Regions from separate parts of the Brevibacillus jepli genome, predicted to be linked through region 2. Evidence: riboswitches for the same ligand, from Rfam matches in the RefSeq annotation. Region 2 holds a riboswitch; the other holds the start of a gene.

Region 1 (6,422 bases), on a different contig from region 2:
GGAAGTAATGAAGCAACGCGTCAATGGCCTGACTAAGGTACTGGATTTGCAAAAGGAGAGGGTCTTGGCGTGGGCATATTGCCACAGTGTACTCTCTGCTTGGTGGCTCATAGAGGATTTCGGTGCAGATGATGGCCGATTGGAGATGGCCAAAGTATTTGAGCAGCTGATGAATGAGTGAAGGCTTCACCTTAGGGGTGAAGCCTTTTCTACCTTTTCTATATGAAATGAATAAATGAGATCCTTCGTAATACGAAATATTAATAGCCAGTCGACTGATTCAAGGTGATAACAGCTACATTGTATTGATAAATAGATTCGATTGCTTTTGTTTCGGAATCAAACAGGCTTGCTTCGTGCTCCATTATATCTTTCAACGATGCTTTTCCTAGTCTATATTGATCGATTGTAGCCTGATAGCGCTCCAATGCGTTTTCTTTCTTTGATGTGCTTTCATCCAAAGCCTTTTTCGCTGCGAGAACCTTCCCATAGTTGTCGCTTACTTCTTGTCCAATTTTCTTTTGCGCTTTTTGTTTTTGCAGTTCAGCTTTTTTATGTTCATTTTTGGCGATCGTGCCTTTATATGTGCTGAGTGCGGCATACTCTGCCGTGTAATCGATTTTTACTTGAGCAAAGTCTATTTCCGCTTGAGCCTTCATCATTTCCGGGCGTTTTTCAAAAGCTTTTGCCTGCAATTGTTCCAGAGTGGGTATCGTATAATGGGTCAGATCAGCTGCTTCCACTTTCCACGTTTTGTCCGCTTTTTCATTCAATAATTCGTTGAGCTTGGCCAATGCTTGTTTGTAGCTGGTTTCAAGCGCAGCAAGATTTTTGTGAGCTTCTGTTTCTTGGGAGTCCGCCCAATATTGCCGTTGCATGCTTTTCTTTTGGGCTTTGATCTTGGCATCGAGAGATTGGACTTCGAAGAAAGCTTTTTGTACTTGCAATTGTATCGTGTTTTTTTGTGTATTCATGGCTGCTTCATCGACGACGACTTCTTTGATGGCTTTGGCAGCCTCTTCGAATTTCTTTTTTGCGTCAGCTAGGGTCATGATGCTGGATTTTTTGATTTCGGCTTTCTCTCTCAGTGTGATGGATGTTTCGTATTCCGTAATATCTAAGTCAAGCCGAAGCAGCTCCAGATCTACGCTGTTTTTTAGTGCCTGTTCTACTGCAAAATCGAGCGACAAGGGGGAAACGTCCGTCTGCTCGGCGGCGATCGCGAGTGGAGCAGCCATAGCCACATGGGCGCCACCCGTGAGGAGAGAAGTGACTAATGTTGTGCTGTAAATGTGTTTGAATAGCCTGGATTTCATGGGGCAACCTCCTGTAACATAATTATGATAACGATTATCATTATCAAATTCATGAAAAGTATATATTTCCAACAGAAATTCGTCAATAAAAAATATTTGTCTCAAATTGGTAGGCTGGTAATAGGAAGGGGGGCTGAACAATTGAAAGGAAACAGCCTCAGTCCGATGGGAAATCAGACCAAGGCTGCTTTTATTTTGATAGGATTTGCATAAAAGAGGCTATATTCGTTGTAAGCAATTGTGTGTGGGTAGGGAAGCGATCACTTTGAATTAGCTCATTGATTTGGCGAACGAATTCACCTGCGTCCGTTGTATTTACGTTTGCAAAGCGGTTATCGATTTTTGTATTTTTTAAATGGGATACAAGTGTATCTTGTTCTTTTCGATATTCTGAGATCCAGTCTTGACGATGACGTAGCTTTTTGACGAATTGAATCAGCATGCTGACTTTCTCTGTTTGATTGGTTGTGGTCGCTTGCATTTTCTTATAAGCTTCTGGGTCGTACCGCTCCATTAACTTGGTCGGATTAACATAGTCGTGGGGTGCGCCATGAGGCTTTTGTGGCAGCTCTATGTAGCTGACACTTCCAGTTGCAGGGTCAACCTTTCTTGTTTTGGCAACAGCAGCGAGTAGATGGAGGGTATTCAAAAATTCAGCAGCTTCCTCATCTTTCATGAAATTGTCCGCTAAAAATTTTCCTTGGGTTAAGCCTACTTCAACGAAAGCAGCTCTTTCTTCATCGGTGTAAGTGGAACTCGAGTTGAAAAAATTATGTTCAAGTATGTGATTAAATGCCTTACGAGCTTCGGGGGGTTTGTCTGCAAAAAATTTATCCAGGCTCTCATTTACTTCTGAGTTAAAGAAAAATTGGACACTATGATGTTCGATGACACCAGCAGGTAGCTCGCGTGCCTTGTGAGAACGAAGGTCAACCGTATCGCGCTCCGGCGACCCTAATCGAGTTCCTGTCACCATTTTGGGTGCATCTGGGGTAGAGGTAAGCTGGGGTGTTACGTAGCGGGTATTTGATTGAATCTGCATGTTCTTCTCTCCTCACTTGGATTCATGTTCAGTCATGATGGCAGGAGATCATGGTTACCTTTTATCAGATGACTGGTATGACTTGTGAGAAGCAAAAGGAAACTGATCTCGAATCGTTTCTTGTTTATACTATCGGCTCTTTTCTGGGAGTTTTTTATTATGTAGCACTTTCATATGCTGGCAAGCATGAAAAAGGACTCCCGCACAGTTAACGGGAGCCCAACATTTCCTTCTATTATCTTGTCTGCTCATCCATGCTGAAGTCAACTTGCTCAAGAGGGACGAGCTTGGTCTTTTGCGTGATTTTATATGCGAGCCAAATGATCAAGAAGAGTGGCAGGCCAATGTAAGAAACCAGGACGCCATACCAGTCGATCGTTCCACCCATGAATGCGGAATAGTTTTGCCCCAAAATAACGATACAGCAAATGATGAAGGCAAAAATCGGTCCGAACGGGAACAGCTTTGCCCGATAAGGTAGCTCGCTTAAGTCACGGCCCTGAGCGATAAACGCTTTGCGGAAACGGTAGTGACTAATGGCGATCCCCAGCCAAGCGATGAAGCCTGACATACCGGACGCATTCAAAAGCCATACGTACACTTCGCCTTCCCCAAACAGGGAGGACAGGAAAGCAAGGGCGCCGATGAGCGCGGTCAAGATCAAGGCATTGATCGGAACGCCGTTACGTGTAATTTTTGCGAACCATTTCGGTGCTTTTCCTTCTTTCGCCAAATTCCACAGCATGCGAGTAGAAGCGTACATTCCTGAGTTACCAGCAGATAAAACGGACGTGAGAATAACCGCGTTCATGACGGATGCTGCAAAAGCAAATCCGGCATTTTCAAAAACGATCGTAAAAGGACTAATCGCAATATCAGTAAGGTCGCCGCTAATCAGATTTGGATTGTCGTACGGAACCAACAATCCGATGATCAAAATAGCGAGGATGTAGAAGAGCAGGATGCGCCAGAAAATTTGGCGAATCGCCTTCGGAATATTACGAGCAGGGTCTTCACTTTCCCCAGCCGCGACACCGACCAGCTCTGTCCCTTGGAAAGAGAATCCGGCAATCATGAAGACGCCGAGCATAGCCATGAATCCGCCGCTGAACGGTGCATCTCCTTTGGTGAAGTTCTGGAAGCCGACTGCTTGACCACCCATAATCCCAAAAATCATCAATACACCAACAATAATAAAGATGATGACCGTTACTACTTTAATCAAGGCAAACCAATATTCGGATTCTCCAAAGGCTTTAACCGACAGAAGATTCAAGGCAAACAGCAATCCGAGGAACAAGGCGCTCCATATAATCGCTGGAGTATCCGGGAACCAGTATTTCATAATAAGTGCGGAAGCTGACAGTTCTACAGCAATGGTAATCGCCCAGTTGTACCAATAGTTCCAGCCGAGGGCAAAGCCGAGAGATGGATCGACGAATCGTGTAGCGTACGTTGAGAACGAACCGGATACAGGCATGAAGGCTGCCATTTCCCCCAGGCTCGTCATCAAAAAGTAAACCATAATACTAATGGCGAGATAGGCGACTAATGCTCCACCAGGCCCGGCGGAATGGATCGAGCCTCCGCTCGCGAGAAACAATCCCGTCCCGATCGAACCACCGATAGCGATCATCGTCAGGTGTCGGGCTTTTAAACCACGTTGCAATTGATTCTGTGACATAAGCTGCTTGCACGACCTTTCAAGATTTTTGAGAAGGAAGGTCGGAAACGAAAAAACCGCCATAGCCAAAAAAATGGCATAGGGCGGTATCATCCAATCCCCACCAAGCCTTCACTGAAGATAGCTCACCACGCTTGCTTGGCTAGCAAACGTGACAGTTCTGCCCCTTTCGAGTACAGCCCCAACCCAATCGCCCAGAGATGCGATATGAGCTTCGGCGGATTTTCCTTACCTGGAGTCATTGATTTCTTCTGAATCTCGTACAGGATGATATAAAAGCCGCGACCTCTATCCTCACCGTGAAAGATGAGGATAACATGTATGAAATTATGTGATTCATCAACTATAAAGGATTGTTTGTGAATAATCAATGTGAAATTTTGTTATTCAAATGAGCGTCTGGCAGGCCAAGAGCCTTGCAGCTTACGTATTTGGACGATTTGTCCCGTGTGAAACGCATCGTGCAGGACGAGACTCATCACGGCTTGGTAAATGGGCGTATAGGTAGCTGTCTGGTCTAACTCCTCATCTGTGAGCGAGGAAAGCTTTTCATGAATGTGGCGATGGACGCTTTCCATTCGCAAAAGGGTAGCCTGCCAGGCGTTTTCGTCATCTGGACCGCCGGACGGGGTGAATGTATCATCGTTCGTCTCAGCTGAGCCGGGGAATTCGGTGCCAAGCAGACGATGCAGCAAGCGTTCTTTGTAATACAGAAGGTGACTGACGTTTTCCCAAATCGTGTTGGCTGCTTCACCTTCTGGGCGCCAGCTCGCCTCGGCTGCCGATACTCCGGCAAGTGCATCTTTTAAGGGTGGATACCAGTCTTCCTTGTCATACGTACATTCCCAACCGTGCAAAAGCAAATCCTTCCGATTCATACGCGTCCTCCTCGTCTGTGAAACAGATTGATGAAACGCTATAATAGCAGTAAGCAACGAAAATGTAACCAGTTAATTCTAAAACGATAGTTACATATAAAGATTACCATATCCTGTATGTTCATACAAGAGAGAAATAATGAAGGGGTAGTCAGGAGAGATGATGACATGGACTGGCTTTGTATCGACTTTTTAAATAGTGATTGGCGGGATTGGCGTGGCTCTGGTCGTTGGGAAAATCGATTAGAGAACCAGGAATGGCTGGCATCCTTTTTGCAAACTTACAATCTAACCGCTCCGCTGCCGATGAATGAGGAGTGTGCCGCGTCTCTTTTGCAGCTGCGCAAACGGTTGAGACGGATGCTGGAAGCCGTTGTCCGTGGAGACCGATTCCTAGAGGAGGACCTTGCGGAATTGAACCGAGCTCTGGCTCTTGCGCCTTTTCATGTGCAGGTGCTGTACGTTGAAGAGGAGGGGAGCTACAAGCAGCAGCAATACAGTTTTGCAGAGGGATGGACCCTCATCATGGCACAAATCGCGGCTTCTTTCGCGGAGTTGCTCGCACCGCAGCATCTTGAGCGAATCAAAATATGTGACAACGAGGATTGCCGCTGGGTGTTTTATGATGAAAGCCGCAACCGGGTACGCCGTTGGTGTGATGATAAAATGTGCGGAAACCTGATGAAGGTGCGCCGGTTTCGTGAAAGGCAGAAGGAAAAAGGCTAATGCAGCCATTACCAATGACCGTCGGGAATTTGTCTCTGACGGTTTTTTCTATATTTGAGACATAATAAGTAGCAGCATACATGGGAACGGAAACGAGGTGGTAGGATGAGTCAAGCACGTAAAAAGTGGTTGCAGGCACTCGTATTGGTGATACTCGGTGCTCTATGCACGGTTATCTGGTATTTGCAGCCGTATCAGCCTGATCAGGCAGCGAAGACCGCCATGCAAGGCGGAGAAGGAATTACGGTCATGGATACGAATGACTGGATTGTTTTCCAAGGTGGGGAGTCACGCGAACCAGGACTCATCCTATATCCGGGAGCACTGATCAAACCAGAGAGCTATGCGCCAATCGCCCGTGCACTTGCAGGCTACGGATACCAGGTCTTTATCGCGCGCATGCCGCTGAACCTAGCTGTCAGTGATATGCAGCGAGCCACGCAAGTATTGAAGGCGTATCCGAATCAAACCTTTGTCATAGGAGGACATTCACTCGGTGGTGCTATGGCAGCTCAATACGCAGCAAACCATCCGCAGCGAATCAGTGGTGTGTTTTTGCTGGGAGCGTATCCAAACAGACAAGGAAATTTGAAAAAGGTGAATTTGCCTGTGCTATCCTTGCTCGGATCTCGCGATGGTGTGATCGATCTGCAAAAGTTCGAGGAGGGCAAGCAATATTTGCCAGAGCGTACCGTGTACATGTCCATAGAAGGAGGGAACCATTCCCAGTTCGGAAGCTATGGATCGCAGGAGGGAGATCAGCCTGCTGCCATTAC
Region 2 (6,422 bases):
TGAAAAGCATCGAAATGCTGTTCACAAAAAGATTGTGTTCACTAGATCACCTGAATTTGTCGGAATGTGTCAAAATACGAGAAAAAGTTGGGCAAAACTTTGACCAAATCCAATTGTACTCTTGTCGACACAGAGCGTCAAGACAATCAATGTACTAAATACATTGATAGAATAACTTTGTTTAGTCCAGCTATTTTTTCTATGAATATGTCATGAGTCGGAGTCCCTCCTCATAATCTAGTACAGACAGGAGGGAAGCACAAATGAAAGAGAAGGATCAACTGGCAGCACTGTTGCCACCTGAGACCATTCCCTATGCGGAAAGAATCAATATGCCCTATCTTGGCTATCATCTTCTACGCGAAACGCTGACCAGCAGCCTGCTAGGCGATAGTGAGAACCACATTCTATATTGGATAGGAAAAAATATGGGCCGCCAAATCCCCGTTCAATCTGCAACTGGCCCGATTATGCCTTTTATTCGGCTGGGACTCGGTCAGCTAGACGTGGTTGAAGAGAGCGAGCAAAGCATCATCTATTCACTCACTCATTCCATTTTTAGCTATCAGTCTATAGAAAGACTAGGATGCAGTCTTTCCTTTGAGGCCGGGATCATCGCTGGTATGGTTGAGCAGTGGAAAGAAAGAGAAGCGTTCAGCAAAATCGAAATGGAAAGCCCTTCAGACATACGTATATTCGTACAAGTAGCGCCATGAAGAAAATGCCCCCTCTACCTGTAGACAAGTAAGAGGGAGCATCCCAATTCTATAATCCGTGCACGACAGCTGTTTCCTCAACATCCAGACCATATGCCGAATGGAGACTGCGAACAGCCAGCTCAGTCAAGGCTGCCGGAATGACGCAGGAAACCTTGATATCAGACGTAGATACCATCTTAATAGAAATTTCTCTTTCTGCCAGCACGCGGAACATTTCGGCAGCTACCCCCGGGTTGTTAATCATGCCGGAACCGACAATGGATACTTTGGTCAAGCCCTCTTCGAAATCGACTTTTTCAAAGCCAAGCTCTGTTTTGTTCCTATCGAGTGTATTCAGTGCTTTTTTCAGGTCATCCGCTGCAACTGTAAATGAAATGTTCGTAACAACAGCATCATAGGAGCTTTGGATAATGATATCGACGTTCACTTGATTGTCAGCCAGCGTATTAAACAGACGGGAGAGCGTCCCGACCTTGGCAGGCATGCCGACAACCGTGATTTTTGCTACATCTTCGTCATGTGCGACTCCACTTACTACTCTTCCTGTTTCCATGTTGGCAACCTCCTCAACGTACGTACCATCTTCGGCAGTAAAGCTAGAGCGGACGACCAGCCTTACCTTGTATTTTTTCGCAGCCTCTACTGACCTTGGATGGAGAACCCCTGCACCGAGATTCGCCAGCTCCAGCATCTCATCATACGAGATCGTATCCAGCTTGCTCGCTGCTGGAACCATTCGCGGATCAGCTGTATACACCCCGGACACGTCCGTAAAGATTTCGCATTTTTCAGCGTTCAAGCTCGCTGCGAGAGTAACCGCAGATGTATCCGATCCACCGCGGCCGAGCGTCGTAATTTCACCTTCGTCACTGATCCCTTGAAATCCTGCCACGATGACCACACGACCACGGCCGAGCTCGGATTGAATCCGTTCAGGATCAATCTGCTTGATCCGGGCTCTTCCGTGAATCGCCTCGGTAGTGATTCCAGCCTGCCAGCCAGTAAGAGAAATAGCGTCGTAGCCTTTTGAATGTAAGGCCATCGACAATAGCGCGATTGATACCTGCTCCCCCGTGGTCAGCAGCATATCCATTTCTCGCTCGGATGGGTATGCGCTAATCTGTTTCGCCATGTCTACCAACACATCAGTAGATTTCCCCATCGCAGACACGACAACTACCACATCATGCCCTTCCTCTTTATAGCTGATAATTCGATCCGCAACTCGTAAAATTCGCTCAATGGTACCTACAGAGGTGCCTCCGTATTTCTGCACGATCAACCCCATGCGGCTTCTCTCCCTTTTTCTCATATCCAATGTTGGTATTTTTCTATTATCGTATGGTTTTTCACTATTCTCTCTATAAGGAAAAGTCTTGCATTTTTATTTTACAAAAAAGGCACCGACAAGGATAAGACCTGCCGCTGCCTACTGTTTCGACATACCGGTTCCTCCCTCCCAATACACGCGGACAACGAAGATTGACAGTCATCACCATCAAAACTCACATTGACACACCGTGAGATAGCTCTCCATCTGAACAATTGGTCAAAAGTGCAGATGACAGTCCTGCATTTGTTCAACGCAGACCCAGCATGGAGAAAAGCGGGTTCCCCTCCACACTTCGGCGAATTCCCCTTTCCCGTTCCCTTCACAGATACCCGATCTCAGGGTGGTACTCTTGGTTTTCGCGCCTCTACCTCACTCCATAATGGAAGTGAGGCTAACTATTCTGTTTGAATCGGATTATATCATGAGTCTAAAAATGGATCAATTCCTTTTTGAACTCTATGTGTCCAGCTTGCGCAGATGAGCGATGATTTCTTTCGCCAGCTTGTCGCCGATTCCTAATTGACGGAAGTCTTCGACGGTCGCTTCACGCATTTTTTTCAACGAGCCAAAATGAGAGAACAACAGCTTGCGTCGCTTCTCACCGATACCCGGGATCTCATCCAACTGTGAGGACAGCATCGTTTTCGTTCGGGATTGTCTGTGGAACGTAATAACAAAACGGTGGACTTCATCTTGGATGCGCTGCAACAAATAAAACTCGTAGCTGTCCCGTCTCAGATTCACTGGCTCCGGCGGATCACCGTACATGAGCTGAGCAGTGCGGTGCTTCTCGTCCTTCGCCAGACCACAGACAGGAATATAGAGGCCAAGCTCGTTTTCCAGGACGTCCATTGCGGCACTGATTTGGCCTTTCCCACCATCGATGACGATCAGGTCAGGCATCGTCTGATTTTCTTTGAGCAGGCGAGAGTAACGTCGGCGAACTACTTCGCGCATGGAGCCGTAATCGTCTGGTCCCTCGACGGTTTTGATCTTGAATTTGCGGTATTCCTTTTTGTCAGGGCGACCATCTGTAAACACAATCATTGCAGACACAGGCTCTGTTCCCTGGATGTTGGAGTTGTCAAACGCTTCAATTCGATGCGGAACCGGAATCCCCAAAATGTGCCCGAGGTTGTGTACCGCCTGGACGGTACGAGCATCGTCCTTGGACATAAGCGCGAACTTCTCCTGCAGGGCTATACGCGCGTTCTCGGCAGCCATTTGCACGAGTTCCCGCTTCTTGCCTCTTTTTGGCGCATGAACTTTGATGCCTAGCCATTCACTTAACAGCTCTGCGTCACTTTCTTCCGGGAGCAAAATTTCTTTAGGAAGCGCATTTTGCTTGTCGTAGTAAAACTGGCTCACATACGACATGAAGTCTTCGGTTTCGCTGCCATAGTACGGAAAAGAGGTCGTCTGCCGCTCGATCATCTTCCCTTTGCGCATGTAAAATACTTGAATGCACATCCAGCCTTTTTCCACAGCAAACCCGATAATGTCGCGGTCTACAGTATCTGCGAAGGTAATCTTCTGCTTTTCCATCACTGCTTCGATGCTCTTGATCTGATCCCGATATTCCTTTGCGCGTTCGAACTCCATGTTTTCTGCGGCTTGGAGCATTTTTTCTGTGAGCGTCTTCTTCATTTCCTCATGGCCGCCATCGAGGAACCGGCTAATTTCATCTACCAAACGCTGGTTTTCCTCTGCCGATACCTCGTATACACAGGGCGCTAAACATTGTCCCAAATGGTAGTAAAGACAAACCTGCTTGGGCATATTGCGGCATTTGCGCAAAGGATAAAGGCGATCCAGCAGCTTCTTCACCTCGGAGGCATCTCCGGCATTCGGATAAGGACCGAAATATTTGGCTTTATCTTTTAATACCTTACGGGTAATCTCCAGACGTGGCTGTGCCTCATTCGTAATTTTGATGTACGGATACGTCTTATCGTCGCGGAGCATGACATTGTAGCGCGGGTCGTGCTCCTTGATCAGGTTGCATTCCAGGATCAGTGCTTCGATGGGTGAAGATACCACAATATACTCAAAATCCACGATCTCACTGACCAACAGCTGCGTCTTCCCGTTATGACTGCCTGTAAAATAAGAGCGGACGCGGTTTTTCAGCACCTTGGCTTTTCCTACGTAAATGATTTCCCCGCTCGCATTTTTCATCAGGTAGCAGCCTGGCTTATCTGGCAAGACGGCCAGTTTATCTTTTAAGGAGCTGTTCATGGCTGCTCCCTCCTCTTTGCTCTATATCTGCCTTGCATCTATTTGTTCTTGTGGATTGGCTTTTCCAAAACATACAGTTCATCTTCTAAGGAACTCATCCGTTCGACCAGCAGCTTGCGGCTGTCTTGCACCCCTTGATTGTAGTAGAAGGGGCCGAGCTCCTTCGAAAAAAAGGCAATCAACTCTTCCGTCTCCAAATTGCCGAGTGTCTCCGACCGTTCTTCTTTAAAATAACGCTGTACTTGATGAACAAGATATTCCATTTGCTCTCTCGTCAATTTGGTTGGCATCGTATCCGGCTTCCTTCCCTTTTTCGCATCATAAGAGAATATACGTTCTATCCTTCATAGTACCATGGAATCCATACGAAAAAAACTGCCGCCTCATTCCATGGCGACAGTTTTTTATAGGCTGACCTAGTGCTTGCGACCGCCCAAATATGCTTCTTTTACACGCTCGTCGTTTAACAACGCTTCTCCTGTGCCATCCAATACGATTTGCCCTGCCTCGAGCACATACCCGTAATCAGCGATTTTGAGGGCCTGTTTGACATTTTGCTCTACGATGAGGACGGTTGTCCCTTCCGCATTGATTTCTTTGATCACCTTGAAAATGTCCGCCACCACGATGGGAGCCAAGCCCATCGAGGGCTCATCCAAGAGCAGCAGCTTCGGTCGAGACATCAATGCACGGGCAATGGCGAGCATTTGCTGCTGACCGCCAGACATCGTCCCGCCCAATTGAGCTAGCCGTTCCTTGAGAATGGGGAACCAGGTCATCATCTTTTCCATATCGTCCTTGATGCCTTGTGCATCATTGCGCTGGAATGCGCCCATCTCCAGGTTTTCCAGCACAGTCATCTTCCCGAGGATCGCACGCCCTTCTGGTACCAACGCCAGTCCGGCTTTTACGATCTGATGAGGTCTCGAGCCCTCCATTCGCTTCCCACAAAACGTAATCGTCCCTGCCTCAGGCTTTAGCTGACCTGCGATCGTACGCATGGTTGTAGTTTTGCCCGCTCCGTTCGCCCCGATCAGCGAGACGATTTTGCCCTCTGGCACTTCCAGCGTTATCCCACGAATCGCCTTGATTTGACCGTAGGAGGTCGTCAAGTTTTGGATATTCAGCATCTTATTCGTCCTCCTTGCCGAGGTAGGCTTCTATCACATCTGGATTGTTTTGTACCTCTGCCGGGGTGCCGTCGGCAATTTTGACCCCAAAGTTGATACATACGACCTTTTCACACAGATTCATGACCAATCCCATATCGTGTTCGACCAACAGGACAGTCGTCCCATCATCGCGAATTTTTTTGACCAGCTCCATGAGCGCTTTTGTCTCGGTCTCGATCATTCCGGCAGCAGGCTCGTCCAAAAGCAAGAGCTTTGGCTCTGTAGCCAGTGCCCGTGCGATCTCCAGACGCCGTTGTTGACCGTAAGCCAATGTATCCGAGCGGACGTCAGCAATGTCAGACAAGCCTACGAATTCGAGAAGCTCCTCCGCTTTTTTGGTAACCGCCTTTTCTTCCGCACGCTGTCCCGGTGTTTTCAAAAGGGAAGCCCAAAAGCCCGCGTTCATGCGCGAGTGGCAGCCTACCTTCACGTTGTCCAACGCACTCATGTGACCGAAGAGGCGAATATTTTGGAACGTCCTTGCAATTCCCATTTCGGTAATTTTGTTAGGCGCCATTCCATTTAGCTTTTGTCCGGCAAAAGAAAAGGTACCTGTCGTAGGTTCGAATATGCCTGTTGCCATATTGAAAATGGTCGTTTTCCCTGCACCATTCGGACCGATCAAGCCGACAATCTCGCCCTCCCCAACGGAAAAAGAAACGTCACGCAAGGCAGTAATGCCGCCAAAGCTTTTCCCAACGTTTGCTAGTTCCAGCAACATCCTACACTCCCCCTTTCGCTTCCTTGTCCGATGGCTTGCCCCGACGACGCTTGAACAGCTTCTGGAATGTATCGGCACCAATCAACCCATGCGGACGGAACGCCATCACACCGACCATGATCAAACCGTACATGAGCATTTTGTACTCGGCCAAACCACGCAGTACCTCCGGCAATGCCGTGAGAACCAAGGCACCAAACAGCGGCCCCCATACGACTTCGCTGCCGCCGATCACGGCA

What was found. Region 2 has a riboswitch for lysine ahead of AB1L17_RS16795 (aspartate kinase). Riboswitches for the same ligand answer to the same signal wherever they lie in the genome.
Region 1: it holds a riboswitch for lysine, as region 2 does, so the genes downstream of both, AB1L17_RS24435 (amino acid permease) here and AB1L17_RS16795 (aspartate kinase) in region 2, are expected to answer to the same signal.

Annotation. Positions count from the first base shown of each region.
Region 1 is NZ_JBFEFW010000028.1:25,096-31,517, reverse strand. Features, by position in the region: gene AB1L17_RS24450 (aminoglycoside phosphotransferase family protein) at 1-181, shown strand, start outside; gene AB1L17_RS24445 (TolC family protein) at 261-1,316, opposite strand; gene AB1L17_RS24440 (hypothetical protein) at 1,507-2,358, opposite strand; gene AB1L17_RS24435 (amino acid permease) at 2,594-4,042, opposite strand; lysine riboswitch at 4,156-4,341, opposite strand; gene AB1L17_RS24430 (DinB family protein) at 4,426-4,920, opposite strand; gene AB1L17_RS24425 (CGNR zinc finger domain-containing protein) at 5,089-5,646, shown strand; gene AB1L17_RS24420 (alpha/beta fold hydrolase) at 5,752-6,422, shown strand, end outside.
Region 2 is NZ_JBFEFW010000014.1:91,830-98,251, forward strand. Features, by position in the region: gene AB1L17_RS16790 (YslB family protein) at 264-716, shown strand; gene AB1L17_RS16795 (aspartate kinase) at 766-2,007, opposite strand; lysine riboswitch at 2,238-2,427, opposite strand; gene uvrC (excinuclease ABC subunit UvrC) at 2,509-4,290, opposite strand; gene AB1L17_RS16805 (DUF2164 domain-containing protein) at 4,329-4,580, opposite strand; gene AB1L17_RS16810 (ABC transporter ATP-binding protein) at 4,707-5,420, opposite strand; gene AB1L17_RS16815 (ABC transporter ATP-binding protein) at 5,422-6,183, opposite strand; gene AB1L17_RS16820 (branched-chain amino acid ABC transporter permease) at 6,185-6,422, opposite strand, start outside.